Methylocaldum szegediense: one gene and its partner. The protein of the gene in region 1 interacts with the protein of each later gene in a pairwise test. Links are inferred from orthologs where the notes say so. Each region holds a gene or a part of one and is shown on either strand. Other genes may lie near its edges. The genes, in order: cysM and accC.

Region 1 (13,667 bases):
TAGTAATAGGATTTGGTGCGCCCTTCGATCTTGAGGCTGTCGACGCCCAGTTCGACCAGGCGTTGTACATGCTCCACGGCGCGCAAGTCTTTGGAGTTGAGGATATAGGTGCCGTGCTCGTCTTCCATGACCGGCATGAGTTCGCCCGGACGCGTTTCTTCCTCGAGAAAATAGACCTGGTCAGCCAGGGGGTGGCGGGGCTGATCGCCACAAGCCGAAACATTCCGGTTAAGGTCTGAGAGGGATAGTGTGAGCTGTCCGGGGACATAATCGCCCTCGGCGTTTTCTTCTGCGGGGGCCAGATCGTACTTCCAGCGGCAGGCGTTGGTGCAGGTACCCTGGTTCGGGTCGCGGTGATTGAAATAGCCGGACAGCAGGCAGCGACCCGAGTAGGCGATGCACAAGGCGCCGTGCACGAACACTTCCAATTCCATGTCCGGACATTGCTGCCGGATTTCCGCAATTTCGTCCAGGGAGAGTTCGCGCGACAGAATGATCCGTTGGATCCCGACCGATTGCCAGAAACGCACCGCGGCATAATTCAAGGTATTGGCTTGAACCGAGAGATGGATTGGCATGTCCGGCCATGTTTCGCGGGCCAGCAAAATCAGTCCGGGATCGGCCATGATGAGAGCGTCCGGCCCCATCGCGACGATGGGCGTCAAATCCTTGATGAAGGTTTTGACCTTAGCGTTGTGCGGGAGCACGTTGGTCGCGAGATAGAAGGACTTGCCGCGTTCATGGGCTTCGCGGATGCCCGCCGCTAAATTTTTCTCCAGGAAGTCGTTGTTCCTGACCCGAAGGCTGTAGCGGGGCAGGCCGGCGTAGACCGCATCGGCGCCGTAAGCGAAGGCGTAGCGCATGTTCTTGAGGGTGCCTGCCGGGGACAGCAATTCGACTTTCTTCATGGCACGAAACGTGAAATGGTAAAATCCGAGTATCTCGTATTATCCCATAGCCGAGCGTTCCGCTCAGGATTTTCAACCCCTAGAGAACGGCCATGATTTTTCCCACCATCGAATCCTTTGTCGGAAATACGCCATTGGTCAGGTTGCAACGTCTTCCTGGTGAGACGAGCAATATCGTTCTGGCCAAGCTGGAGGGCGACAATCCCGCGGGGTCGGTGAAGGACCGGCCGGCGCTCAGCATGATCAAGCGCGCCGAGGAGCGTGGCGAGATCAAGCCGGGCGACCGTCTGATCGAAGCCACTAGCGGCAACACCGGCATCGCTCTAGCCATGGCCGCAGCCATCAAGGGTTACAGGATGACGCTGATCATGCCGGAAAACATGAGCGTGGAACGGCGCGCTATCATGAAGGCATTCGGTGCCGAAATCATTCTGACACCCGCCGAAGGCAGCATGGAAGCAGCTATCGACCTGGCGCGGGCGATGGAGAAGCGCGGCGAAGGTCGAATCCTCGATCAGTTCTCCAATCCTGACAATCCGCGCGCCCATTACGAAGGCACCGGCCCGGAGATCTGGCGCGATACCGAAGGTACGGTGACCCACTTCGTCAGCTCCATGGGAACCACCGGCACGATCATGGGGACGTCCAAGTTCTTGAAGGAGAAAAATCCAGCCATACAGATCGTCGGCGTGCAGCCCAAGGACGACGCCAAGATTCCCGGCATACGCCGATGGCCGAAGGAATACGTGCCGAAAATCTGCGACTTCAGTCGCATCGACCGTATCCTCGATGTGACGCAGGAGGAAGCGGAGGAGACGACCCGCCTGCTCGCGGCTAAGGAGGGTATTTTCGCCGGTATCTCGTCGGGCGGGGCGGTGTCGGCGGCCTTGCGCCTGTCCAAGGAAGTCGAGAATGCAGTGATTGTCGTCATCATCTGCGATCGCGGCGACCGCTATTTGTCCACCGGCGTTTTTCCAGATTGACCATGGCGGCAAGAGCACGCAAGAAATCGCTTCCCCAGGAGGCATTCCCCGCGCATATCGAATCGTTCGCTCATGATGGGCGAGGCGTCGCTCGCGTTGACGGCAAGGCCGTATTCATCGAGGGCGCGTTGCCGGGTGAAGACGTGACCTTCGTCTATACATCGATTCACCGTGACTATGCTGAGGGCAAGATCGAGCAGGTCGTGACGCCAGCGCCCGGAAGGGTTCAGCCTCGCTGCCCGAGTTTCGGCGTTTGCGGCGGATGTAGCTTTCAGCATCTGACCGATGCGGCGCAGATCGAGGAAAAGCAAAAGCTGTTGCTGGATCAGTTCAGGCGTATCGGCAAGATCGAGGAGGTGGCGTTATGGCCGCCGTTGACCGGTCCTCATTGGGGGTATCGTCATAAAGCTCGTCTCGGCGTGAAATGGGTTCCGAAGAAAGGACGGGTCTTGGTCGGTTTTCGCGAGCGCTCAAGTCCCTTCACTACGGACTTGGCGTTTTGCCCCGTGCTGCACCCGAAAGTGGGCGAGCGGCTTCAGGATTTATCCGAACTGATAGGCTCGCTGAGCGTCAAGGACCGGCTGCCGCAGATCGAGGTTGCGGTGGGTGACGAACGCGCTGCCCTGGTGTTCCGCATCCTTGAGAATGCATCGCCGGACGATCTGGAAAAATTGGCGGCATTCGGTGTGAGTTTCGGCTTTGACATCTATCTGCAGCGGCAGGGCCCCGACTCGGTCATGCCGCTTCATCCCGAGAACCCGCCGATGCTGAGCTATGCATTGGTGAACCAGGGTATCGAATTTCGCTTCAAGCCCACCGACTTCACGCAGGTCAACGTGGACATCAACCGTAAAATGGTAGACCGAGTGATGGATGTGCTCGATCCGGTGGCGGGCGATACGGTGCTCGACCTCTTTTGTGGGATCGGCAATTTCACGCTACCGATCGCGAAACGTGCGCAGCACGTCGTCGGTGTCGAAGGTAATCCGGAATCGGTGGAGCGGGCCCGCCAGAACGCGGCAGACAACGGTTTGGATAACGTCGAGTTCCATGTCGCCGATTTGACTCAGGACTTGAAGGATGCGGCTTGGGCGCATCGGCGATATGACAAGATCTTGCTCGATCCGTCTCGAGCCGGTGCCGAAGAGGTATTGTCCTATGTGCCGCGTTGGGCGCCGAACCGCATCGTCTACGTTTCCTGCAATCCGTCCACGTTGGCTCGGGATGCGGGCATTCTGGTTCATCGGCACGGCTATCGTCTGATTCTCGCAGGCGTCATGGACATGTTTCCGCAGACGGCCCATGTCGAATCCATCGCGCTGTTCGGAAAGGCGTGAGGCGTGCCGTGGAGTGCGATTGCTCTGCACCACTGCGCTATCTTCGGGTCAGCATTCCCCGCCAGGAACTCGATCTTATCGAGGCCGGCCGGGTGGTTCAAACCTGGCCCGTGTCCACGGCCAGGAACGGTCCCGGCGAGCGCATGGGCAGCGGCTGCACGCCGCGCGGATGGCACCGCATTCGGGCTAAGATCGGCGCAGGGCTCCCTCTCGGCACGGTATTCAAAGGGCGGCGTCCGACCGGCGAAATCTACGATGCCGCACTCGAAGCTCAATTCCCAGGCCGGGATTGGATACTCACCCGAATTCTCTGGCTGGGTGGCTTAGAGCCCGGTTTCAACCGGTACGGGGAGGTGGATACAACGTGGCGCTATATCTACATACACGGAAGTCCCGATTCCGGAGTCAATGGAACCCCGTCGTCCCACGGTTGTATCCGCATGAAGAATGTAGACGTAGCCGATTTATTCGAGCGGGTGGACGTGGGAACGCGGGTGTTGATTGAATCGTAAAACGGTAGAAGGATAGCTTGGGTGCGAATGGTGCATACCTGCGTACTGCCGGGTTGGATGGGCACGCAGACCTGGAACAATGGAACGAGGTGTTGTTCGTCAGGCTATCACGCGCGTCAAGCTTACTGAGTCGCGGCGCGAAGGGCATGGCCGCCGCGCTCACCCGACGGCGCAACCAAGCGGGCTTTACTCGGTTGCGGTTGGTGGTACGTTCAGAATGAAGGTCACCGGTCCGTCGTTGACCAGTTCGATCTGCATGTTAGCGCCGAACCGTCCGGTTTCCACAGGCGAGTGCCGGGCCCGCACCTTTTCAACAAAATAGTCGAACAGACGCTTTCCGGTCTCGGGATCAGCAGCGGGCGTGAAGCTCGGACGCATCCCCTTTCGGGTATCGGCTGCCAGCGTGAACTGGGAGACCAGCAAGACTCCGCCACCGACATCCATCACATTGAGATTCATCTTGTCCTCGGCATCGGCGAAGATTCGATAACCCAAAATACGCTCAGCTAGCCGGTCCGCTTGCGCTTCGGTATCGCCTCGTTCGACCGCGACCAGCGCAAGTATCCCGTGGCCGATCTTTCCGACGCTCTCGCCGGCTACGGTCACCTCGGCCCGCGTGACTCTCTGAATGACGGCAATCATGATCAGTACCGTGACATTTCAAGGGCGACATCCCGCGCCCAGGCGTCTATGCCTCCCCGAAGATTGACGATATCGGCGAAACCTTGGCGTTCTAGGTAATCGCCCACCATTCGGCTGCGGATGCCGTGATGGCAAATGACGACGATTTCCCGCTCCGGATCGAGTTCGGCAAGCCGGGAAGAAATATCGTTCATCGGAATGTGCAGGCTGCCTTCAATGTGGCAGTAGGCGTATTCCTGCGGTTCGCGTACGTCGAGCAGCAAGGGTTTGGTGTCTGCGGTCTCGAGATAGCGTTTAAGCCCGAGGGAGAGATATCGCGCATGTCATTACCCTTAACAAAGCCGGCTGCGCGGATTTTCCTCATCGCACGCAGACGTGTAGGCCGGCAATCCCTTGCGGACCCGCCGTGTCGGAGAAGGATTCACAACCTACGCCAGACTACGATTCGATTATTTGACGGCGATGCCGTGTTCCTTCATCGCCCGCAATACGGTTTGACCGATGTGAGCCGGGTTCCGGGAGACGTAGAGCCCTAGCGCCTCCATGGCGTCCATCTTGGCGCTGGCCGTGTCGTCCTCGTTGGAAATGATCGCGCCGGCATGACCCATGCGTCGGCCCGTGGGGGCGGAAACACCGGCGACAAAACCAACGACGGGTTTTTTCATGTTTTCCTTCGCCCAGCGAGCCGCCGCCACTTCCTGAGGACCTCCGATTTCACCGATCATGACCACAATGTCGGTTTCAGGATCGGCCTCGAAAGCACGTAACACGGTCAGGAAATCGGTGCCGTTGATTGGATCGCCGCCGATACCAACCGAGGTGCTGATGCCAAGTCCCAGAGCAGCCATTTGCTCGGTTGCCTCGTAATTGAGCGTTCCCGAACGGGAAACGATGCCAACGTTGCCTTTCTTGTAAATGTGCGAAGGCATGATGCCGACCTTGCATTCGCCTGGCGTGATGATGCCGGGCGTATTCGGTCCGACGATGATCGTATCCTTGCCGGTGCGGAAGCGCTGCAGGCGGATCATGTCATGTATGGGAACGCCGTCGGCGATGGTCACGGCGACTTTGATTCCGGCATCGATGGCTTCCATCAGTGCGTCGGCGCTGAACGGCGGAGGCACGAATACGGCGGATACATCCGCACCGGTGGCGGCCACGGCCTCGGCCACGGTGTCGAATACCGGCAGCCCCAAATGCGTGGTGCCGCCTTTGCCGGGCGTGACGCCGCCGACGACATTGGTTCCGATTTTCATCGCGTCCTCGGCGTGGAAGGTGGCGTGCTCGCCGGTGAAGCCCTGAAAGATGACCCTGGAGTTTTTGTTAACGAATACGCTCATGGATACTTACCCTCTCACCGTTGCGACCGCTTTAGTGGCGGCGTCGTCCAGATTTTCCGCGGTAATGAAGGAGAGGCCGGATTCCGCCAGGATCTTGCGGCCTTCTTCGACATTGGTGCCGGCCAGACGCACGATCAGCGGAACCTTGATTTGGAGGCTGTTGCAAGCCTGGATCAAACCTTTGGCGATCCAGTCGCAGCGGTTGATGCCCGCGAAAATGTTAACCAGGATGCACTTGACGTTCGGATCTTCCAGCACGATACGGCAGGCGTTGGTGACTTTCTCGGGAGAGGCGCCGCCGCCGACATCGAGAAAGTTGGCGGGGCGTCCGCCGTGCAGTGTGATGGCATCCAGAGACGCCATGGCGAGACCGGCGCCGTTGACGATGCAGCCGATGTTGCCGTCGAGTGCGATGTAGTTGAGGCCATGCCCGGACGCTTCGACTTCTTTCGGGTCTTCCTCGGCCAGGTCGCGCATCTCGGTGATGGCTTTCTGGCGATAGAGAGCGTTGTCGTCGAAGTTGAATTTGGCGTCTAACACCATCAGTTTGTTGGCGCCGTTGCCGACGATGGCGAGGGGGTTGATTTCGGCTTGCAAGGCATCCTTGTCGCGCATGCAGCGGTAAATTGCTTTCATCAGCTTGACGGCCTGAGGCATCAGCTCGCCCTTAAGTCCAATGGCGGTGGCGACTTTGCGGCACTGAAAATCCAATAGGCCGATCGCCGGGTCGATGACTTCCTTGACGATTTTCTCGGGAGTCCGTTTTGCTACCTCCTCGATATCCATCCCGCCCTCTTCGGAGGCGACGATCGTGATGCGCTGCGAGCCTCGGTCGATTACGAATCCCAAATAAAATTCCTTTTTGATGTCGCTAGCCTGTTCGATCCAGACGCGCTGGACGATGGAACCTTCGGGACCAGTCTGATGGGTGACCAGGCGGGTGCCGATCATCGAATCGGCGATTTTCTGTACTTCCTCGATGGAATCGGCAATTTTCACGCCGCCCGCTTTGCCGCGACCACCGGCATGAATCTGTGCTTTGACGACCCACTTATTGCCGCCGATTTCTTCGGCCACTTGAGCTGCCTGCTGGTCGGAATAGGCGACGCCGCCAACGGGAACCGGCACACCATATGATTTCAGCAGTTCCTTCGCTTGATATTCATGGATGTTCACTGCTTGCTTTCCTCTCTAGTCAATGTAGGTCGGACTGAAATTATGATGCCCGACAAGCATCGTTACATTGCGAGGTTGTCGGGATTTTCGATCGCACACGGTCGCTTTGGCCACGGACTTTCTTTTAGTTCGGCCATCTTAAGGAAGCTCTGATCAAGTCGCCATCCCGAAGCAGCGACCCGTGCAACGGAATGATTCGGCAGGTTTTTATTTAACCCGATCACGTCGCGCACTCCCAATGCAGAACCGCAAGCGGCACCCGTTCGCCGGAACCGAACGAGAATGTGCGAAGCACGGCCCGAAGGTTGAGCCGCAGGGATAGGGCGAGTAAATCGGCCGCGCCGCGCCAATTTATCGCGGAGCGAGAGAGCCTATTCAGAATCTTCTTGGCCAAAGATAACCCAGTCTTAAGACAAGACGTTAGGACCTCCGGGCTTCGATCTGTTCGATTTGTCGTACGACGTTTTCCGCCATACGGATCGAGGCCGCGTCAATCAGTCGGCCATCTAGGGAAACGGCGCCTTTGCCTTCTTTTGCCGCCTTCTCCATTTCCGCCAGGATTCGACGCGCGCGATTCACTTCTTTTTCGGTAGGTGTAAAGATTTCATTTGCCAGAGCAATCTGAGATGGGTGAATCGCCCATTTTCCCTCGCACCCCAGGGCGGCGGCACGGCGTGCGGCAGCCTTGTAACCTTCGGGATCGTTGAAATCGCCGAAGGGGCCGTCGATGGGCCGCAGCCCGTAGGCTCGGCAGGCGGCTACCATACGGGAAATACCGAAATGCCATTGATCGCCCCAATGGAAATGACGCTGGCCGTTTTCGTCGGGATCAGTCAGCATGCCGTAATCGGGATTGGCGCCGCCGATTTGTGTGGTGCGGGCGCGAACCGAGGCGGCATAGTCGGCGACGCCGAACACCATGGCCTCCATGCGCTCGGGGCAGCATCTCGCGATTTCTTCCACGTTCGCCATGCCCAAGGCGGTTTCTATGAGGACATGGATGTTGATGGGTTTGAAGCCTTTATAGGCTTCGATTTGAGACAACATGGTCGCAACGAAATAGATGTCGGCGGGGCTGCCCACTTTGGGGATCAGAATGGTGTCAAGTTTATCGCCACAGGCTTCAACCACTTCTACGAGATCGCGGTAGGCGTAAGGGGTGTCGAGTCCGTTGATTCGGATGGAGACGGCGCATTTCGACCAGTCGTAGGTTTTCAACGCTTCGATGATGTTGGCCCGCGCCTGCTCCTTGTCGTCCGGGGCGACGGCGTCTTCCAAATCGAGAAAGACCACGTCGGCGCCGGAGTTGGGGGCTTTTTCCAGCATGCGCTTATTGCTGCCGGGAACAGCCAACTCGCTACGATGTAATCGATTTTTTACAGCCATGTCGTATCTCTGAATATATGTTCTGGACCCTTGAATGTTGCATTCGAGCGAAACTTCACCGCGTCCCAATAACAGGCAGTATCTTGAATTCCTTTTAGATTGATTCCCCGCAAGCAAAAAGCACGAGGGGACGGGCGTCCGCTTGGCGTTACGGAAGCTCTGATTCAGTCCTTCGACAGACCTGAGCCGAGTCGAAGGGCTCAGGATGAACTATATAAAATACTGATTCCGCTCGTGGTGAGTCCTTCGGCGGGCTCAGGACAAACTTGTCGAACGTTCTTCTGAGCCTGTCGAAGGGCAAGAACGGAATCCACTTGTTCAGAGTTTCCTAAATGGTCATCCCGGCATTTGCCGAGTGCACAGCGACGGCCTTAGTCTTGCCCCACAAACTGTCCGTTGCAGACGAACTGACCATTATAACCGCAAGTTTATCTGTTGCTGCTAGCCTCGGAAAAAGCAACTATGTCAACAGCGGTGATTAGCGAAAAATGATGAAATAGACTAATTGTTGTATGGGGATTTTTTTGTTACGATCGCGCCGACATGCAACTTTTTGTTGCTGGCATACAACGGATTTAAGTTCAACTCGCACGAGGGGGAATAAGAATGATCAAGAAATCGACTGGAATGGCCGCTATGGTCAGCGCCGTTGTCGCGGCTGCCGGCATCGCTCCGCCGCAGGCAATGGCCGAGAGCCACTACAAGGGTACGTCCGCTCAAGCCGATATCGAGCGGCGTTTGCAGATGATGGAAGACGAGATGCGCGCACTGCGTTCGGAATTGGCGAGAGCTCGCTCCGAAGCCAGAGCCAACGCTGAAAGGATGGAAGCTCAGCAACAGAAGGTTGAGCAAGAGTTGGCGAAAGCCGAGACGCAGGAAAAGAAGGATTTGATCTACTTCCGCGGTGGTTACGCCAAGATGGAGCATGGCCGTGGTTATAAGACTCAAGCTCCGGAGACGCTGCTTAAGAATAAGAACTGGGGCGATAACGATGGTTGGTATGTCGGTGCCGGTTTCGACCATCGGCTGACTGACGATTTCTGGGGATTGACCGACATTGCCTCGCTTGATGCCGAGGTTATGTTTGAATACAAGAACTTCGGCACCGGAGAAAATTTCCTCGTAGACTTCGCTACCGGGGGGGGGGAGGTAATCGAGAACAAGATTACCCAGTTCACCCTTACCGCTGCTCCGAAAATCAAGTTCAACAATCTGGGCAACTTCCGGCCGTGGATCATTCCGTTCGGTTTGGGCATTCACGTCATCAGCCCGCCGTCCAGCGGCGTTACCGTGCTGAATCCCGGGCTGATGCTGGGCGCCGGCGCCGAATACAAGATCTGGGGCGATCTGTGGGCGGGTCTCGATTTCCGTTATCATTTCACGGGCGACGACCTGGATATCAAGAGCAAAAGCGGTTTGCTCAAAGGCGTAGATACCGACGGCCTTACTACCGGCGCTTACATCGGTTTCGGCTTCTAAAGACACTTTTCAAGCCGAAGAAAAGGGGGATGCGAATCCCCCTTTTTTCTTGCGGAAGTAGCAGCCTGTTAGTCCGGCGGCGGTGTAGAATCATTCGGCACGATCTGCATCGGAGTACGGTGTGGATATATCGCTCTGAGATGCTAGACAAGTCTTATTTCGGTTTTCTCTCCGTTCCAGACAGACCGGTAATTTCGCCGTCGTTCTGTTCATCCGTTACGCCAGGTCCAAGATCCTGTCCGGCCTGAGCCCATCATGAGAATTCTTTATCCCGAAATCGAGCCCTACGCGGTTCATCGATTCAAGCGGAACAAGCACCGGGTCTATGTGGAAGAATGCGGGAATTCCTCCGGAGTGCCCGTTTTGTTCCTGCACGGTGGGCCGGGCTCCGGTTGCAAGGCGTATCACCGTTCCTTTTTCAATCCCGAAACGTACCGGATCATTCTCGTCGATCAGCGAGGCGCGGGGCGTTCGGTTCCCCATGGAGAGATCGTCGGCAATACTACGGCCGATTTGATTCGTGACTTGGACTATATCCGTCGCGAACTTCGCATCGATCGCTGGCTGCTCTTCGGTGGGTCCTGGGGTGCGACCTTGGCGCTCCTGTACGCTCAGCGCCATCCGACCAAGGTCGCCGGGCTGGTGCTGAGAGCGGCGTTTCTGGCCCGACAGCGTGATCTCGACTGGTTCGTCGGTTCGGGCGTGGACCGAATTTATCCGGAACAATGGGAGCAATTCATGGACAATATTCCGGAGCCCGATCGTGATCATCCTCTGCCTTATTTGTATTCATGCCTGACCGGCGACGATGAAGTGGCCCAGCGGCGTGCCGCCCGCACATGGGCGCTGTGGAGCGGTCAGGTGATTCTAGGCAGCGAATTCGCCCCGTCCGAGCTGAACGGGCACGTCTCGTCCGAAGCGCTCAATAAGGCCCGAATCGAACTCCATTACGCCGTGAACCGATATTTCATTCCCGAAAATGCCGTATTGGACCAGTGCGAAAGAATACGTCATCTGCCGGCGATACTGATCCACGGCCGTCGCGATCTGGTTTGTCCCGTGGAATCTTCCTTCAGTCTTCGCAAGCGCCTGCCGAAGTCGGAATTGCGTGTTCTGCCGAACGCCGGCCATATCGCCGCGGGAGAGGATATGATCGATGCGCTGGTTGGCGCGGCGGATGAAATGGCGGAGTGGTTCGACTCATGAGCGGCAAAAGACGCTTGATCATTGCAATGACCGGTGCGACCGGTGCCGTGTACGGTTTGCGCCTGCTTCAGGTACTGCGCGAGATCGGAGAGTGGGAGACGCATTTGGTCGTTTCTTCCGCGGGCGTCCTCAATATTCGCCACGAGTTGGGGATGAAGCGTAGCGACGTTGGTGCGTTTGCCGACGTCGTTCACGATGTCGGCGATGTCGGGGCCAGTATCGCGAGCGGTGCGTTCAAGACCCACGGCATGATCATCGCGCCGTGCTCGATGAAAACCTTGGCGGCGGTGGCGCATGGGTTTTCGGACAATCTGATTTCCCGCGCGGCCGACGTCACGCTCAAAGAGCGTCGCCGCTTGGTCGTAGTGCCGCGCGAAACGCCTTTGAATCTGGCGCACATTCGTAATATGGCGGCCGTTACGGAAATGGGGGGGATCGTTTTTCCTCCGCTGCCGGCGTTCTACGGCAAGGCCAAGACCTTGGCGGAGCTGATCGACGAGACCGTGGCACGGATTCTCGAGCTGTTCGAGATTGAGACAAAATCGCTGTACCAGCCGTGGGAAGGTTTGGGGAAACCCTAGGTGCGATGTAAAAGGAACTATTATCAACGATGAAACGAGAATCTAGTTGATCCCTTCATCACTGAGAACTGATGGAGGTATTCGAGGGGGCACGCAATCAATGGTAAAAAAATTAGAATCTAAAAATGGGACTGCTATCTTGTTCGGTTCGCTAAGGTTTGTATTTTATTTCCTTACGATCTTCGTTACTTACGATTATCTCGCGAGGCTGCTCAGGGTCGATGCCGCAAATGTTTTCAGAGAAGGCTATTTCGTCGAGTGGCTGCAATATAGCCTGATCATGGCAACCGTGGTGCTCTATTTTTTCGGTGCTTGGCGCTGGGAAAACCGTCGGCCTTTGTTTCTGGTGCTAGGGATGTTCGCTATGATCGCTTCAATCCGTGAGTGGGACTATTGGTGGGACAGGCAGTTGCCATTTTGGGGTTGGCAGCTCCCGGCAAGTATTTGCCTTTTCGTGTTGATCATGATTGGCTGGCGTTATCGAAAAGTATTGCCGGAACAAATTTGTGATTTGATCCGTTCGGCACCGTTCGGTTTTTTGTGGTCCGGATTCCTGGCGGTAGTCGTGCTCGCTCAGTTGGTTGGTCACGCTGAGCTTCTGAAACTGGTCATGGGAAGCGATTTCAAGAAAGGATATAAGCAAATCATTGAAGAAAGCCTGGAATTATTCGGCTATTACCTTATTTGGTTCGGTACTCTCGAAGCTCTTCTGGCGGCCCGATTGTCCTCGGTGGAGGAGTCGGCCAGACTCGATCACCGGCATCCGAAATCGAGCGCGACGCTGAAAATCGCGGATATGAATCGTCTTTACGACGCATCCTGACGAACCAATAATCTGGAATAGGTGGTTTGAGCCCTTGCTTATGTTCTTGAACGATTGGGGGCTCGAAGAGAGGCATACCACGTGGCCAAGACACCTTGACGTTTTTCAAAGTGTTGCTGATTTTCTAGCAAGAAAACGACGCTCCATAAGTCCTTTAACGGCCCTGTTTTGAGCGCTTTGATCTCGTTTAATTCCATTCGGCATTCGAGTGAACATTAATTGTAGGGTAGGTTAGCCCCTCGGCTCTGCTCGGGACAGGCTCCGCGTAATCCACCGATTCGAGGTCGCGCGGTGGGTTACGGCCTCACGGCCTAACCCACCCTACAAAAAATTAATGCCCTATTGAAAGCGATTTGGAATAAGACAAGGCAGCCAAGGACACGAACGGAATCTTCACGTTTAAAGCTTCTCGATCTACGGAAACCCCGCTCTATCGGGAGAGCCAGAAGTCATAGAGCGCGCAGGCTTGCGACGTCCTTGTAGTTTGAATTTCAACATCCCTATCGCTAACGGTTGTACAAGTTGAGATTCAGCTTGCGGAAATAGCGGTATTGGTTCCGAGTAGGCTGACCACAGATTTCTCGACGTAAACGCGCAAGCTCTTATTCTTGCCAGTCTACCTCGTGTTGTTTCGATTCAAGAGCCGGACTACAGCCGACCGGGATTCAGCCGCTAAGACCTAGCGAGTTCTTGACGTTACGAAACACCAGCGGCCTTTCTGCGCCCGATTGAAACGCCGAGCGTGCGCTCGCGACAGCCTCGCTTACCGTGTGTCGGTGCGGCGACTTGCTGCATACCGGGTCTGCAGCGGTCATGTCGCCGGTAAGAAGGTAGGCCTGGCAGCGGCAGCCTCCAAAGTCTTTAGTCTTCTCCGGGCAGGATCGACAAGGCTCCTTCATCCAATCGTATCCGCGAAACTTGTTGAAGGCTTCGGAGTGCAGCCAGATATCGCGTATGCACATGTCGCGCACATTGGGGCAGTTGAGCCCCGGCAGCGATCGGGCCTCATGGCAAGGGAGAGCGAGGCCGTCCGGCGCGATGGTTAGAAAAGTCGTCCCCCAACCGTTCATGCACGCTTTAGGCCGATCCTCGTAGTAGTCCGGCACCACGTAGTAGATCTTCATTTTGCCCTTAAGCTTTTCCTTGTAGCTCTGGGCGATGGCTTCGGCTTCCTGGAACTGCTCGCGCGTCGGCAGTAGTTGATCGCGGTTGAGATGGGCCCAACCGTAATACTGAGTATTGGCCAGTTCCAGATAATCGGCTTCCAGTTCGACGGCCATGTCAATAATTTCGC
Region 2 (16,597 bases), 3.5 Mb from region 1 along the record:
AGTACGAACGTGTCCGGCTTGAAGCCCCGCTTGTTCACATCCATGCGGATGGTTTGATGCCCGGATTCGGTGACATCGCCGCTTTTGGCCAAGTCTTCCAGGTACGCCGTCGCGCGCGCGGCCAGGGTACGGAAATCGTAGCCGGATCCGCTCATGATCAGTCCCCGGTTCAGCATGATGAGGCCCAAGGCCATCACCAGAAAGGCGGACGCCTTCAAGAGCCCTCGGGTTGCCTGGGCGGAAATCAGGCTGGTCAGCACGCCGAAGCCGAGCAGGATCGGTAAGGTGCCCAGCCCGAAGATGAAAAGGAGCTTGGCGCCTTCGACGAAGCTGCCGGTACCGGCGGCCATGATGTACATGGCCTGGAGCGGACCGCAGGCGATCATCAGCCCGTTGAGCAGCCCGATCAGGAAAGGGCTCTTGCTGTGTTGCGTCTTGCCATAGACGAAGCGGTTCAAGAAAGCCGGTACACGGATGCGGATGCGGCGGAGGCTCTTGAACCAGTCCAGCATGTTGAGCCCAAACAGGATTAGGAAGATGCCGGCGGCGATGGCGGCGTAGCCGCGCATTTCCGGAGTAAAGGCGATGAATGACCCGAGCAGCCCGAACAGCCCCCCGATCAAGGCGTACGACAGAGTTTTGCCAACCCCGTAAAGGACGTGAGAGAACACCAGGGAGCGTTTGCCGGATACGGCGGCGCTCGCGGTATAGCCGACCACGAAAGCGCCGCACATGCCGACACAATGGAATCCGGTTACGAAGCCGATCAGAAACAAAAGACCGTAGCTCATGCTTCGGTCGAATTGGGGTAGGTGCATGCGTTCAGCGAGCTGATCGCCAAGAGTCAGGATTGCGACAATGGCGGCAAGCGCGAGCAGGGCGATCAGCAGTCGTCCGAACGCGCGAAGCTTCGAACGACCACCTATAGGCGATGGCGAGCACTGATAGCCTTGGCTGTCGATGGCTCCGACGATTTGCTTTGGGTCGGTTCGTGCGGGATCGAAGGTGATGGTAGCGGTTCCGGCTACAAAGTCGGCTTTGACGCTGCGAACACCGGAGATTTGTGCCACCGCTTGTTCGATCGTCGTTTCGCATCCCTGGCAGTGCATGCCGCCGACGCGGAATTTCTGGGTTATTATCGCCATCCAATCGTTACCTGTCGGGGAAATTCAGCCCATCGCCCGCGGAGACGGGTATGTGAGTATATTAGCGGATTTTGATGGTCAGGCTATATGTCGCGTCTCGTGTGATTATTTACCGAGAAAGAGTTATGCTCTGTTTGAAGCCCGGAGCCTTCTCCAGGAGATATTCGGTCCGTCCAAGTGAGGTTCCTCTCCATGCAGATTCGTCTTCATAAAAATGCCCGTACCACCCCGGCGGTTCGGCAGGCCATTCAAGCGTCCACGTTGAGCGAGCGCGCCTTGGCCCAAAAGTACGGCGTCAGCCGGACGACCGTCCGCAAGTGGAAACGCCGCTCCTCGGTCGAAGATGCCTCACACCGGCCCCACACCCTCAGGACCACGCTCACGCCCGCCCAGGAAGCCATCGTGGTCTATCTCCGTCAATCCCTGCTCCTCCCCTTGGATGATCTCCTGGCCGTAACCCGAGAGTTTCTCAATCCCGACGTGTCCCGTTCCGGACTGGACCGCTGCCTGCGCCGCCACGGGGTGGCCTCCCTCAAGGCCCTGCTCCCCCCTGCGGAGAAGACCACGTTCAAGCCTTTCAAGGTCTACGAGCCCGGCTTCCTTCACGTGGATGTCAAGTACTTGCCGGCTATTGACGGCGAACCTCGCCGATACCTGTTCGTCGCGATCGACCGCGCCACCCGCTGGGTGTATGTCGCCCTCAAGCCCAACCGCACCGCCTTAAGCGCAAAGGCCTTCCTCAAAGCGGTGATTCAAGCCGCGCCTTTCCGCATCCAGAAATGTCTGACCGACAACGGCTCGGAGTTCACCGACCGTTTCTTGACCCGAACTCGCCAGCCCTCCGGGACGCATGAGTTTGACCGCCTCTGTACTGAACAAGGCATCGAACATCGCCTGATTCCGCCGGGCCGGCCCCAAACGAATGGCCTGGTGGAACGCTTCAATGGCCGCATCGAGGAGGTGTTGCAAACCCATCACTTCGATTCAACCGCCGATCTGGAAACGACCTTGCACCGCTATGTCGACCTGTACAATCATCACATTCCTCAACGGGCCTTAGGCCATCTCACCCCGATTCAGGCGCTCAAAAACTGGCAAACGTCCCATCCCCATCTCTTTCGCAAGAGGGTTCACAATCTTGCGGAACTTGACAGCTATACCGGTGTTTCGATTAGATGCCGTCGTCGAACCGAGTACGCTGGTTAGAGTCTATCTCAACGGATTATTGGCCTTAAGCCCTTGGACTTCTCTAGGACAGCCTCTTCGAGGCGGGGCGCAGGGCCAGCGAGGATAGGCCCTTACGATGGACGCGGTAAGCTAGAAACTCTTTGTTTTCGGCGACGGCGGATCAAGCAAAAAAAGGCCATCCGGCAATCTGTGTTCAAAATGCGTCTGGGAACGCCTGTTGATCGTCAATCTTCACGCCTGAATTCGCCCTCTATCGTGTGCCGGGTTCGGTGTGTCGTTTTTTGGGCTGGGTAAGAAACACCGGTTTCGAGAATGCGTTGCGCGAGCCTTTTTCGGGTGGCCGGCAGCAGGCAGAACAAGGCGAGCATGTCACTGACGAAGCCGGGTATCAGGAGCAGCAGCCCTCCAGCGGCAATCAAGCTCGCCTCGATCATCTCGCGGGCTGGCAACTCACCTCGCGCTAGAGCTTGTTGGACGCGGAACCAAGTGCTCCAACCCTGTATCCTTAACAGATACGTACCCAGCGCCGCGGCACCCAGCAGCAAGATGAAGGTGAGCAGGAAACCGAGCGAACCGACGAGTTTAATCAACACATAAATCTCTAGAATCGGTAAGCTCAATAGGACGAGCAATAACCATTGACCAATGTTCATTAAGTCCTCATACGTTTAGAATTCCGATTGATTCTGTGCTTTTTGCCATGTCTACCGAGTACTGTCTAGTTTTGTGCACTTGTCCGGACGCGAAAACCGCTGAGACGCTGGCTGCAGATGTGGTTGCGGAACGCCTGGCGACCTGCGTCAACATCGTTCCCGGACTGACATCCGTTTATCCCTGGGAAGGCAAGATAGAAACCGCCCAGGAACATCTTCTCTTAATGAAGACCGAAACGGCTGCTTTCGAAGCCTTGGAAGTTTTCGTGCGCGAAAAACACCCGTACGAACTTCCCGAGGTTATTGCGGTCCCTGTACTGCGAGGTTCGACCGCATACCTTGATTGGATCAGCGAATGGTTGCACCGAAAATCCTAATCGATCATCCGGGCGATCCATCCCGGATAGGCGTTCATATACTGAACTTCCTTTTACAGAGTACGTTTGCTATGCCGCAGTTCCGCCAATTTGTTCTTCGGCTGTCATTTATCTTTTTTTCAGTGTGGACGGGCATGGTTTGGGCCATCAGCGGTGACGAGCTGCTGCCGCCCGAACAAGCGTTCCGGGTATCCGCAAGAGGCGAAGGTAATGAGGTCCTGATCGGATTCGATGTCGCCGACGGCTATTATCTGTACCGGCAGAAATTCAAGTTCGCCTCCAAGACTCCCGGCATCGATCTGGGCGAGCCGGTTTTTCCACCGGGTGAAATTAAGCATGATGAATTTTTCGGCGAAATGGAAATCTACCGTCGGCACGTCGATATCCGGCTTCCGGTGGAGCGGCGCGACGGCGCCGGCGAGGTCCTAGCTCTCGAGGTGACATCCCAGGGCTGTGCCGATGCCGGGGTGTGCTATCCGCCGCACAGGCAGACAGTGAACGTGGCTTGGCCTACGGGTGGCGCGAACGGAGGCAAGAACGACTCGCTCGCAAAATTGGCGGAGGCGTTCAAATCGCTGGGGATCAAGACTCAGCCCGTTGATTTGCTGCCGCCGGACGAAGCTTTCCGTTTTTTTGCCGAGGTAAAGGATCCCCAAACGCTGTGGGTCAGTTGGCAAATTGCCGATGGGTATTATCTCTACCGCGAGAAATTCAATCTGGCCGTGATCGAGCCAGCCGGCGTAAAGCTCGGCCGCTATGAGATTCCCCGCGGCGAACCCAAGCACGATGAGGAGTTCGGTGCGGTAGAAGTGTTCCACGAGGAAGTCGGTTTCCCCGTACCCTTGTCGCGGGCCGACGGCCAACCGGTCAGTATTCAATTGCAGGCGAACTACCAGGGCTGTGCCGAGAAAGGCGTATGCTACCCGCCCATGCAGAAAACGGTGAGCCTTGATTTGCCGGCCGGAGGGGTGGGAACGTCGACGTCGGCAGCGAGTCCTCCCGAGCCGGTGTCGGAGCAGGACCGAATCGCTTTCGAGCTACAAAACGGTTCGGTATGGGGCACGGTTCTCAGCTTTCTGGGATTCGGACTGTTGCTGGCGTTCACCCCTTGTGTTTTTCCGATGATCCCGATTCTGTCTGGGATCATCGTCGGCAACGGTCACACGATCACGACGGGTCGAGCTTTCATGCTGTCGCTCAGTTACGTGCTGGCGTCGGCCCTGGCCTATACCGTCTTCGGCGTTTTGGCCGGCCTTTTTGGCAGCAATCTCCAGATGCTGTTCCAAAAACCCGAGGTCATCGTCGCGTTCAGCGCCGTGTTCGTGCTGTTGGCCTTGTCCATGTTCGGCGTCTACACGCTGCAGATGCCAGCGTTCATCCAATCCCGCGTGGTTGCCCTCAGCAACCGCCAGCGTGGCGGTACCCTGACGGGGGCGGCGATCATGGGAGCGCTTTCGGCCTTGATCGTAGGACCTTGCGTGGCAGCGCCCCTGGCCGGCGCTCTGATCTACATCGGCCAGACCGGCGATGCCGTGCTCGGCGGCGTGGCTCTGTTCGCGTTGGGATTGGGGATGGGGATTCCCTTGCTGATCATCGGTGCATCCGCCGGGAAACTGCTGCCCAAGGCCGGAACCTGGATGAATGCAGTCAAGGCCGCTTTCGGCGTGGGACTTCTGGCGATCGCCGTTTGGTTGCTCGAACGCATTCTCCCTGCCGCCGTATCTATGTTCCTGTGGGCGCTATTGCTGATCATTCCGGCGATCTACCTAGGAGCCCTGGATGCTCTGCCTCATCCAGCTTCGGGCTGGCGCAGACTGTGGAAGGGCGTAGGTATCGTGATGCTCACTTACGGTGTGTTGCTGTTGATCGGAGTCGCTTCGAACAGCACCGACCCGCTACAGCCGTTGCGAGACATATATCCGACGACCGCCACGGCGTCGCCGCAGTCGACTGAGTTCAGGAAGGTCAGGACGCTTGATGAGCTGAACGCGCAAGTAGCCGCGGCGGAGATGGCCGGAAAGTGGGTGATGCTGGATTTCTATGCCGATTGGTGCATCTCGTGTAAGGAAATGGAGCGTTATACCTTCGCCGACCCCAAGGTTCAGAATGCGCTCGCTGATGTCATTTTGCTGCAGGCGGATGTCACACAAAATTCCGCGGATGATCAAGCGCTTCTCAATCATTTCGGCCTTATCGGACCACCGGCGACTTTGTTCTTCGGGCCGGACCGGGAGGAGCGGAAAGCGTTCCGTGTGGTCGGTTACATGAACGCAGACGAATTTGTGGGACATGTGCAAAGGGTGTTGCAGTGAATTCGTCGAAGCTCCTATATGGATTGCTCGCGTTAGCCGCGTTGCTTCTGGGCATTCTTGCCCAGCGCTGGATGAGCGGAGAACCGAGCGCACCACCGAATGGCGCTTCTGTAGACTCCGTTTCGCTCAGGGATCTGGACGGCAATCCGCGCGATATCGCCGAGTGGAAAGGGAAGGTTCTCGTACTCAATTTCTGGGCGACCTGGTGCGCGCCGTGCCGAGAAGAGATGCCGGAGTTTACCCGCTTGCAAACCGAATTGGGCGGCAAAGGCGTTCAATTTGTCGGTATCGCCATTGACGAGTCCGAAGCCGTTCAAGACTTTTTAAAAGAGACGCCGGTTAATTATCCGATCTTGCTCGGTGACGAACGCGCCGTTGCCTGGGCGGAGAGGCTTGGAAACCGGCTCGGCGTCTTGCCGTTTTCCGTCGTTTTCAATCGCGACGGCCAGTTGGTGGACGCCCATATCGGACCGTTCTCGCGAGAGCAGCTCACCGAGGTTCTCAAACCGCTCGTTCATTGACCTTCTCGTCAAAATGCGCTAACTGCGTCGAACGTAAGCGAAATTCCTCATTTGTGGACAGATTTTGTGGGTTTCGGCAAAATAGCCGCGGCTTTTCGGCTTCTGCGTCATCGGAAACAAGTCCGTCCTCTTAATATGGCAAACATTCTTGTGCTTAACGGCCCGAATCTCAACTTGCTTGGGGTTCGCGAGCCTGGGCTTTATGGCAGTCAGTCGCTCGGCGATATCGAGTCTGCTTTAGACGCGAAGGCCCGAGCGCTGGGCTGTCATCTGGATTTCTTCCAGAGTAATGCCGAGCACGAGCTCATCGGGCGTATCCATCAGGCGTTCAGGGAATCTGTAGACTTCATACTCATCAATCCGGGTGCGTTCACGCATACCAGCATTGCGCTACGCGATGCGTTTCTCGCGACCCGTATTCCTTTTATCGAAGTCCATTTATCGAACATCCATGCACGCGAGCCGTTCCGTAAACATTCCTATTTGTCCGATATCGCCAAAGGCGTCATCTGCGGATTCGGCGGACTCGGTTATGAACTCGCCTTGAATGCCGCCTTAAAAATCCTAGAAGCGGGCTAAACCATGGATATTAGAAAAATAAAGAAGCTCATCGAAATGATTGAAGAGTCGGGTATTGCCGAGATTGAGATTCGTGAAGGGGAGGAGTCGGTACGTATCAGCCGGTACAGCAGCGTTGCAGCGCAACCGGTGCAAGTCGTACCGGCAGCTGCGCCGGCCCCGGCAGTGTCACAGCCCACGGCACCCGAGTCGGTCGATTCGACCGCTGATAAATTGACGGGGCATATCGTGCGATCGCCCATGGTCGGCACGTTTTACCGTTCGCCATCGCCGGGAGCGAAACCGTTCGTGGAGGTCGGACAGCGGGTGGAAGTAGGCGATACGCTCTGCATTATCGAGGCGATGAAAATCTTAAATCAAATTGAGGCCGACAAGGCCGGTGTGATTGCCAAGGTGCTGGTGGAAAACGCCCAACCGGTGGAATACAACCAACCCTTGTTCATCATCGAGTAAGGGCCTAACGGCGTTGTCTGTTATTCGCCCGACCCACCAGGTGTTTGTTCATGCTCGGTAAAGTTCTTATCGCCAATCGGGGCGAGATTGCCCTGCGTATTCTTCGTGCTTGCCGCGAACTCGGCATCAAAGTTGTGGCTGTACATTCCGAGGCCGATAGGGATCTCAAGCACGTGCGGCTGGCCGACGAGTCCGTATGTATCGGTCCGGCTCCCTCGAAAGAAAGCTATCTGAATGTTCCGGCTATCATTAGCGCGGCCGAAGTCACCGACTCGGTGGCCATCCATCCAGGCTATGGTTTTCTGTCCGAAAACGCCGATTTCGCCGAGAAGGTGATTCAAAGCGGTTTCGTTTTCATAGGCCCTCGTCCGGAAACCATACGCCTCATGGGAGACAAGGTGTCGGCCATCGAGGCGATGAAAAAAGCCGGCATCCCATGCTTGCCGGGTTCGGATGGTCCTTTGAGCGAAAATCACGACGAGAATCTAAAGATCGCCCGCCGCATCGGATTTCCGGTCATTATCAAAGCCGCAGGCGGCGGCGGCGGACGCGGCATGCGGGTGGTCCACAGCGAGGCTAATCTGCCGAGCGCTATCACGCTGACCCGCGGGGAGGCTGCGGCAGCCTTCGGTAACGATACGGTTTATATGGAGAAATACCTGGAAAATCCTCGGCATATCGAATTCCAGGTGATTGCCGACAGTCATGGGAACGTGATTCATCTGGGCGAACGCGATTGCTCCACTCAGCGCCGGCATCAGAAAGTCATCGAAGAAGCGCCCGCGCCCGGCATTACCGAGGAACAGCGCCGCGAGATGGGAGAGCGCTGCGTCAAGGCCTGTCAGGAAATTGGCTATCTCGGAGCCGGGACTTTCGAGTTTCTTTACCAGGACGGCCAGTTCTATTTCATCGAGATGAATACCCGCGTTCAAGTGGAGCATCCGGTGACGGAAATGGTGACGGGCTTCGATATCGTGAAGGAGCAGCTTCGCATCGCTGCTGGCGAGACCTTGTCGATCCGGCAGGAGGATGTTCAACTGCGGGGCCACGCCATCGAGTGTCGGATCAATGCCGAAGATCCTCAGAGTTTCATCCCTAGTCCCGGCGTAATCGAGCAGTTCCATATGCCCGGAGGCCCGGGGATCCGGGTCGAGACGCATATCTATAACGGCTATCGGGTGCCGCCCTATTACGACTCCATGATCGGCAAGCTCATCGCCCATGGCGAGACGCGCAGCGGGGCTATTGCGCGTGCCCGCATGGCGCTTCAGGAAATGGTCATCGGCGGCATCAAATGCAATATTCCGTTGTTGCTCGACATCATCAACGACACAGCCTTTAATGCCGGCGGACAGAACATCCATTATTTGGAGCGTAAGCTCGGATTGAAACATTGATGTGGCGTCAGCTGGCGATTACGGTGGACGAATCCTGGGCGGAGCCGGTTTCCGATTTTCTGGCGAACCTCGGTGCCGTTGCCGTCAGCTTCGAAGATGCCGGCGACCAACCTCTGTTCGAGCCCAAACCGGGAGAAACGCCAGTTTGGCGGCAGACTAGAGTCATCGGATTGTTCGATGCGGACGCCGATACCGATCAAGTTCGGGATGCGATTGCGAACGAATTCGGCGAGCGGGTGTTGCAGTGTCAGCTCGAGAATTTGGAAGATCGCGCATGGGAACGTGCCTGGCTTGACCATTTTCGACCGATGCGCTTTGGTCGGAGACTCTGGATCTGCCCGACCGGTTTCGAGCCTCCAGAACCGCAAGCCGTCAACGTGGTGCTTGATCCGGGCCTTGCTTTCGGAACCGGCACGCATCCCACGACCGCACTTTGCCTCGAATGGTTGGACGGTCAGGATTTGCAGGGTAAGACCGTGATCGACTACGGCTGCGGTTCAGGAATTCTTGCGGTGGCTGCATTGAAGCTGGGCGCGGTGAAAGCCTACGGAGTGGACATCGATCCTCAGGCGCTCACGGCGTCGGAGGAAAACGCGCGCAAGAACGGGGTGCAGGCCGACTTGGTGCTCGCCTACCCGGGCGAGATGGGGGCTGTTCGGGCCGGGGTTCTGGTAGCTAATATCCTGGCTAACCCATTGATCGAATTGGCAGCGGAGATTAGCGAAAAGGTCCTTCCGGGCGGGCGTTTGGCGTTATCTGGGATCTTGGCGGCGCAAGTCGAAAGCGTTCGCGCGGCCTACGTTTCGCAGTTCGATTTCTCTTCCCCTGAGCTCCGCGAGGAATGGGCGCTGCTCACGGGCATAAAGCGTCGAGGTTGAAGCGTGTTTACCCGCTGCCCCGAGTGTAAAACCGCATATCGCATCAGCGTTGGTCAATTGCGTGCCGGACGTGGCGAAGCGCTATGTGAGCGTTGCAATATCGTTTTCAACGCCTTGGTGTCCCTGGGACATGCGGTGAAAGACACGATTCCTGAAGATGCACCTCAGATAAGGCCGCCACCTTTAGGAGATCGGGACGCAGTACTCCTGCCGAAGTTCGAGCCAAAGCTGCCCGAGAAATCGGGAAGTGAAGGCGAGGAATTGGCCTTTGGCGCACAGGCGTTCGAGCAGGAAGGGAAGGGGAGCGATGCGAAAGGAAGCGAGGGGCTGTCTTCGGTAGCGCCGGAGACCTGGTGGGGGTTAGGCGTCTTCGGATTGACGACTCTTTTGATCGTCCAACTAATCGTATTCGAAGGCGACAGAATGGTGCAGAGTGCCCGAATGCGTCCCTGGCTGGATATGGTCTGCAAGACCGTTGATTGTCAGTTGCCGCCTTATAAAGATTTGCGCCGAATCCAGATTTTCGATCGGGCTTTACGGCCGGACTCGACGCGCGACGATGCTTTAGAGTTCCAACTCGTATTCGCGAACCAGTCCGACCTGCCGCAGATGCTCCCCAATTTGAAGCTGGTGCTCACCGAACTTAACGGAACCCCGGTCGCGGAGAGGATATTCGCGCCTGCAGAATATCTCCCCGAAGGGGAAACCGTTTCGCTGATGCCGGTCGGCAAACCGTTCGAAATCCGCCTGCTTTTGTCTAAACCGAGTCGTGACGTAGGCGGCTTCACATTCGAGTTACAGTGATTCGGTCTTTCAAACCCTGGCTACGGTTGCCGACTCATGTCGGATTTGTTTACAGCTTTACAGCATCCGGTCAGCCTTCGTTAACGGTAACAGGATAAGCCAGTTGACGGGTTCAGGAAGGGCAAACACCTATTGATTCCGTTTGTGGTGAGCCCTTCGCCCTTTGGGCCCCTCGACAAGCTCAGGCTTGTGGGACGCTCTCCTGGGCTTATCGAAGGGCGTGAATAGAAATCATTCGATCAAAACCGAAGCGTAATGCTTACCCAAAGGTCTCGCAGCGGCGATGAGCCGAGGAAGGGCATGGCAAGCGGACCCCGTTCATTGCAGGGTCACCGCGCCGCAAGCGAGATCAACCAATCGTCGTTCGACTAAGCCTGCCGAAAGTCGGCTCAGAGACATCGCAAGGGCAAACCGGAATCACGAGCCTTTTCCTAAAGATTTCGCGATCGTCTCGAGACCAGTCCTAAGCCGGCGATGGCCGAGCCGAACAGCCAGACCGCGCCGGGAACCGGAACGGGGGTCGGCGCTACTTCTGGGCCGTCGCCGCCGCCGAAATAACCGCTTGTGATCGTTTTGCCATTGGTCTTCCCGGCACCCGAGAAATCCGCTACGTGAGCCGCATACCAGGCATTTCCTTCCCCAGCGGTTCCACTGGAGGGTCCATGATAGGAGTCGGGCGTATCTCCGTTAATGCCGGTGATGCTGAAGGTCAGCGGGTCCTGGCGATCGTTTCCTGGTCCGCTCACGACCACATCGAATCTGCCGAAACCGTTTAACCGTCGATTGAAATCGACCGTCCAGCCGTTAGGCAGATTGCTGATGTTGCTGGACGAAAGGTTGGATACGCCATTGTCGACTACATTGAATCCGAATGCCTGGATGCCGAAGTTGGACAGCTCATGACCAGCGAAAGGCCCGCCCGAATCGTTCAGCGCGTCGACAGTAAAGGTAATATCATCGCCCGATGCCTGGGTTGTCACGGTCAGATAGTTCTTACCGTCGGTAAAGGGCGGTTGATTGATATTCGTTTGATCCAGGAAAAAGGAAGCTGCCTCGGATTGGCTCGTCACAACCAATGCCGCTCCCAAATAAAGCGGTGCGAGTCTCATGATTCCCTCCTTGAAAGTCAGTTCTGCGAATTCGGTCAGATACAGACCGGATCTATCCGCACTACCCCTAATCCCGGTTCCGAGCGGGATCCCGTAAAAATGTTGACGCGGATGGATTGTAAGAGTTCCGAACTGTGAGCAAAGGCTTACGTTCCGTCTCACAGTTGCAACGGATTTCTTCGAAGCATTGAGAGAGCGGGAAGTCGGCTTTAACGGCTGTGGTTCACATTCTGCGGGAAAAGGTGACTGAACGAAGGCGAAGCGATTGAGCGTTGCATGCGGTTCGAAACCACAGCCGATTCGCGTTTGAGGCGGGCAAATCTTCCTTGGAGCGTCTAAAGTTCTTGGCTTATTCTATCCGGCGAGCACACGACATTCCTTTGTGTCGGGGTTCCAAACCCGGATTACTTAATATAAGTAAGCCTTATAACGTTAATCATAACAACTGAATTTTTTTTATGAATGGAACAGCTTATAGTTCCGAGTTGTGAAAGGACAACACGATTCCGCGGTCCAAGTAGGACCAGAGAATATTCCTGAGAATAATCCACAGATGTGGTAGGAGGTAGATATGGCTGTAAAGACCTATAACGCGGGCGTAAAAGAATACCGCGAGACCTATTGGATGCCGGATTACACCCCCAAGGACACCGATATCCTGGCTGTCTTTAAGGTTACGCCCCAGCCTGGCGTGCCTCGCGAGGAAGCGGCAGCGGCGGTCGCTGCGGAATCGTCCACCGGCACCTGGACTACGGTTTGGACCGATCTCTTGACCGACCTTGACTATTACAAGGGACGCGCCTACCGCATCGAAGACGTTCCGGGCAGCGATGAACAGTTCTACGCTTTCGTTGCCTATCCGATTGACCTGTTCGAGGAAGGATCGGTCGTCAATGTTTTCACGTCTCTGGTCGGCAACGTGTTCGGCTTTAAGGCGATCCGTGGACTGCGTCTGGAGGACGTGCGCTTCCCGATCGCTTATGTGATGACCTGCGGCGGTCCGCCTCACGGTATCCAGGTCGAGCGTGACATCCTGAACAAGTACGGCCGTCCGCTCTTGGGCTGCACCATCAAGCCGAAGCTGGGCCTGTCCGCGAAAAATTACGGCCGCGCGGTTTACGAGTGCTTGCGCGGCGGTCTGGATTTCACTAAGGACGACGAGAATGTGAACAGCCAGCCGTTCATGCGCTGGAAGCAACGCTTCGACTTCGTCATGGAGGCTGTTCATAAGGCGGAACGTGAAACCGGCGAACGAAAGGGGCATTACCTGAACGTGACCGCTCCGACTCCGGAAGAGATGTATAAGCGCGCGGAGTATGCCAAGGAGATCGGGGCGCCGATCATCATGCACGATTACATTACGGGAGGATTCTGCGCCAATACCGGCCTTGCCAACTGGTGCCGCGAAAACGGCGTTCTCCTGCATATCCACCGTGCGATGCACGCCGTGATCGACCGCAACCCGAACCACGGTATTCATTTCCGAGTGCTCGCTAAGATCCTGAGACTGTCAGGCGGCGATCATCTGCACACCGGTACCGTTGTCGGCAAGCTGGAGGGCGATCGGGCCGCCACCTTAGGTTGGATCGATTTGCTCCGCGAGCGTTACATCAAGGAGGACCGCAGCCGCGGTATTTTCTTCGATCAGGATTGGGGCGCCATGCCGGGCGTTTTCGCGGTCGCTTCGGGCGGTATCCATGTTTGGCATATGCCGGCGCTGTTGTCGATTTTCGGTGATGATGCCGTGTTCCAATTCGGCGGTGGCACCCTTGGCCATCCGTGGGGCAACGCAGCGGGCGCAGCAGCCAATCGCGTCGCGCTAGAAGCTTGCGTCGAAGCCCGTAACGAAGGCCGCCAACTCGAAAGAGAAGGAAAAGAGATTTTGATGTCTGCCGCGAAGAACAGCCCGGAGCTCAAGGCCGCGTTGGAAACCTGGAAGGAAATCAAGTTCGAGTTCGACACGGTCGATAAGCTCGATGTGGCGCACAAGTGATCGCCCGCATCCGTTGGAAGCGATACTGTCGACGAGCTGAACGGCGCTAGAAAGCGGTCCCCTCCAAGCGGGAGGGGATCTCACAAGTGGTCAATAAACGAGGATTGAAACAACCATGAGCGAGATCCAAGATTACAAATCCAGCCTGGGTGATGTTTCGAGCCGGAAATTCGAAACGTTTTCCTATTTGCCGCCGATGGATGCCGCCAAGATTAGGAAGCAGGTGGAATATATCGTCAGTAACGGTTGGAATCCGGCTATCGAGCACACGGAACCGGAAAACGCCTTCGATCACTACTGGTACATGTGGAAACTGCCGATGTTCGGCGAAACCGATGTGGACCGCATACTGGCTGAAGCAGAAGCTTGCCATAAGGCGCATCCCAACCATCATGTGCGACTGATCGGTTACGACAACTACAAGCAGTCGCAAGGTACCGCCATGGTGATTTATCGGGGCCCGATCAAAGCCTAGGCTCCACCGGCCTGGCTTTGAAAGCCCCGCTCTGTGCACCAGGCCGGGGCTTTTTTGTGGACGAGCGATCGCCGGGATTCAAGGGTCGAGACGTGGACTCAAACACGCGACTCGTTCAACCAGACGTCCCACCCCGGGAAGAGAGTTAAGCAATGACGAGTGCGGATCAATATTTGATCAAAGAACAACCATATTACCGCCCGGTCGGCAATGAAATCGAGTTGTTCGAAGCCGCCTACGCTGCGCGGATGCCGGTCATGCTGAAAGGTCCGACCGGCTGCGGCAAGACCCGCTTTATCGAGTTCATGGCCTGGAAGCTGAAGCGTCCGTTGATTACGGTCGCTTGCAACGAAGATATGACGGCCTCGGACCTGGTCGGGCGGTTCCTACTCGACGTCACTGGCACGCGCTGGCAGGATGGGCCTTTGACCACAGCGGCCCGGATCGGCGCGATTTGTTACCTCGACGAGGTGGTCGAAGCGCGTCAAGACACGACAGTAGTCATACATCCCCTGACCGATCATCGCAGGACCTTGCCCCTCGACAAGAAAGGCGAGTTGGTGCATGCCCATCCCGATTTTCAGTTGGTGATTTCCTACAATCCGGGTTACCAGAATCTTCTCAAGGATTTGAAGCAATCTACCAAGCAACGCTTCGGCGCCTTGGATTTCAATTACCCGAACACTGAAGTGGAAACCGAGGTGATCATCCATGAAACCGGCGTCGATGCGAAAGTCGCCGAAAAGCTGGTACAGATCGCCCACCGCGCACGCAATCTCAAGGGGCATGGTTTGGACGAGGGAATTTCGACGCGTCTCCTGGTGTACGCAGGACAGCTCATTGCCAAGGGTGTCGAACCGAGGGCGGCATGCCAGATGACCTTGGTGCGTCCTCTGACCGACGATCCGGACATGCGGGATACCTTAGACGCAGCGGTCGCGACCTTTTTCTAACGAAGGCGGAGTTGCGTTGGTCGATACGGTTTGACGCCATGAATCCTACCGATGCAGGGTCGACTACCTTTGTCGAGGTAGGGCCCGCGCCAAACCGGGAACATGCGCCCACCGCCGTGCACTACCTGAATAACGAGCCATGAGTGTCAATTTGGAGGACTATCGCGAGCACCTGGAGCGGATCGAGCCACATATCAAAGACACGCTGGAAGCCAGCTTCCATGAAGCGGCTAGGGTCATGTCGCCGAGCGGTTTGCGTCAGTATATCGAGGGCGCTCGCGCGCTTTCTGAACTCGGGCGCGGGTCGGAACTAGTCCTTTCCTATATTCAAGAAATGCCTCTGGTTGCCAAGGAGGTGGGCGACGAAATCATTCCTGATGTGGTCACCTCGGTGATGAAGCTCGCCTCCATGGTCAGCGGAGGCGTGATCGCTGCACTGTTCGACAGCCTGCCCACGGCAGCCCGGAGGCTGGGCGACGCCGACTTGGTACGCCAATATCTGGCCTTGGTGCATCAGCTTTCGGCGAAAGCGCCGCGCGGCTTGCGCCCCATGCTTCAGCACGTGGACCAACTCTTCGACAAGTTGACCCTGGGCGGACTACGCCGCTGGGCGCTCTGGGGGGCTCAGGCGCACGGGCGCGATTTCGAAAGCCAGGTCAAATATTTCGGACTCGAAACGCCGGACAGTCTAGCGGTGCTGCAGAAGGAGCGCCGCGGCACGCTGTTCGTCGATACCCAACGCAAGCTGAATTTCTATTTGCGTGCCTTGTGGGGCCGCGATTTCCGTTTGCGTCCGACGGCCGGCGATTATGAAACACGCCAAGGACTCAAGCCGTTCATCGAGTTTCCGGTCATCTACTTGCCAGATGCTTACGACGATCACCGAGGTGTTTCGGGGAAGGAGATGTATCGTGCGGCCAGTGCCCATGCCGCGGCGCATCTGGTCTATAGCCGCAACGCGATCTCGGCCGAAGGGCTGAATCCGGTGCACATGTTCCTGATCGGTCTGATCGAGGATGCCCGTGTCGAACAGCAGGCCATCCGGGAGTTTCCCGGGTTGAAACAGCTCTGGCTTCCGTTGCACGCGGCCGGCGTGGACAGCTTGGAACCTCGAGATCCGGTCGTATCGTTCCTGGAGCGACTCGCCCGCGCATTGCTCGATAAGGAGTTCGAAACGGGCGATCCGCTGATCCGAGAGACCGTGTCGGCCTTCTCGGAGGCGTTTTCGGTTCGTCCCCACGACACCCAGCTCAGTTGGGATTTGGGCGTCACGCTGTACAACCAAATCAAGGATCGAATGGCTATCCCGTCGCTGAGAGTCCTGGAGGAAATCGATATCCCATATCGGGATGACAACCGTTTTATCTGGTCATTCGCCGAGCGCTTGTGGGAACAGGCGGACTACGTACCGGCCAGCGAGCGTCAGGTGCGTAGGAAGGTTTCGGTGATGGAAATGGTCAACGAGGTCGACTGCGAGTTGGTGGGGGACGACGCCCAAGAGATCTGGACCTTGGAGACGCCGTTCTATCTGGATCAGGAAGGCTGCACCATCAACGAACTGGAAGGCAAGGAGCCGGTCAGTGACCCCTATCATTACCCCGAATGGGATTACCAAGCGCAATTGCACCGGCCTAATTGGGCGACTGTGCTGGAAAAGCGGCAACCGAAGGGCGAGCGAGAGCTAATCGACCGAATCCTGGTCGAATACAAACCGGTCGCGAGTCGCCTCAAGCATATCATCGACGCTTTGCAGCCGCGTG

What was found.
Region 2: the proteins of cysM (region 1) and accC interact in binary tests that used the Escherichia coli proteins (3 or more experiments, as listed by UniProt). The link is inferred for Methylocaldum szegediense from one-to-one orthologs.

The regions. Positions count from the first base shown.
Region 1 is NZ_OX458333.1:4,739,544-4,753,210, forward strand. The notes cover bases 1-2,945. They hold cysM (cysteine synthase CysM), read left to right. Parts: upstream 1-1,000; coding sequence 1,001-1,891; downstream 1,892-2,945. Other genes in these bases: trhP (prephenate-dependent tRNA uridine(34) hydroxylase TrhP), read right to left, coding at 1-908; rlmD (23S rRNA (uracil(1939)-C(5))-methyltransferase RlmD), read left to right, coding at 1,894-2,945. Also shown: more of rlmD, read left to right, coding at 2,946-3,228; QEN43_RS20860 (L,D-transpeptidase), read left to right, coding at 3,225-3,740; dtd (D-aminoacyl-tRNA deacylase), read right to left, coding at 3,927-4,382; QEN43_RS20870 (rhodanese-like domain-containing protein), read right to left, coding at 4,385-4,645; sucD (succinate--CoA ligase subunit alpha), read right to left, coding at 4,832-5,722; sucC (ADP-forming succinate--CoA ligase subunit beta), read right to left, coding at 5,729-6,898; QEN43_RS20885 (HpcH/HpaI aldolase/citrate lyase family protein), read right to left, coding at 7,319-8,284; QEN43_RS20890 (hypothetical protein), read left to right, coding at 8,891-9,763; pip (prolyl aminopeptidase), read left to right, coding at 10,019-10,969; QEN43_RS20900 (UbiX family flavin prenyltransferase), read left to right, coding at 10,966-11,550; QEN43_RS20905 (hypothetical protein), read left to right, coding at 11,597-12,373; pyrroloquinoline quinone biosynthesis protein PqqE, read right to left, coding at 13,039-13,667. UniProt on the Escherichia coli protein: Two cysteine synthase enzymes are found. Both catalyze the same reaction. Cysteine synthase B can also use thiosulfate in place of sulfide to give cysteine thiosulfonate as a product.
Region 2 is NZ_OX458333.1:1,270,707-1,287,303, forward strand. The notes cover bases 6,505-9,451. They hold accC (acetyl-CoA carboxylase biotin carboxylase subunit), read left to right. Parts: upstream 6,505-7,278; coding sequence 7,279-8,625; downstream 8,626-9,451. Other genes in these bases: aroQ (type II 3-dehydroquinate dehydratase), read left to right, coding at 6,505-6,775; accB (acetyl-CoA carboxylase biotin carboxyl carrier protein), read left to right, coding at 6,779-7,228; prmA (50S ribosomal protein L11 methyltransferase), read left to right, coding at 8,625-9,451. In the rest of the region: QEN43_RS05320 (urease accessory protein UreH domain-containing protein), read right to left, coding at 1-1,145; QEN43_RS05325 (IS481 family transposase), read left to right, coding at 1,338-2,351; QEN43_RS05330 (FxsA family protein), read right to left, coding at 2,558-2,986; divalent-cation tolerance protein CutA, read left to right, coding at 3,034-3,363; protein-disulfide reductase DsbD, read left to right, coding at 3,498-5,675; QEN43_RS05345 (TlpA family protein disulfide reductase), read left to right, coding at 5,672-6,196; more of aroQ, read left to right, coding at 6,332-6,504; more of prmA, read left to right, coding at 9,452-9,503; QEN43_RS05370 (zinc-ribbon and DUF3426 domain-containing protein), read left to right, coding at 9,507-10,307; QEN43_RS05375 (VPLPA-CTERM sorting domain-containing protein), read right to left, coding at 10,739-11,416; QEN43_RS05380 (form I ribulose bisphosphate carboxylase large subunit), read left to right, coding at 11,988-13,409; QEN43_RS05385 (ribulose bisphosphate carboxylase small subunit), read left to right, coding at 13,525-13,884; QEN43_RS05390 (CbbQ/NirQ/NorQ/GpvN family protein), read left to right, coding at 14,037-14,837; QEN43_RS05395 (nitric oxide reductase activation protein NorD), read left to right, coding at 14,977-16,597. UniProt on the Escherichia coli protein: This protein is a component of the acetyl coenzyme A carboxylase complex; first, biotin carboxylase catalyzes the carboxylation of the carrier protein and then the transcarboxylase transfers the carboxyl group to form malonyl-CoA.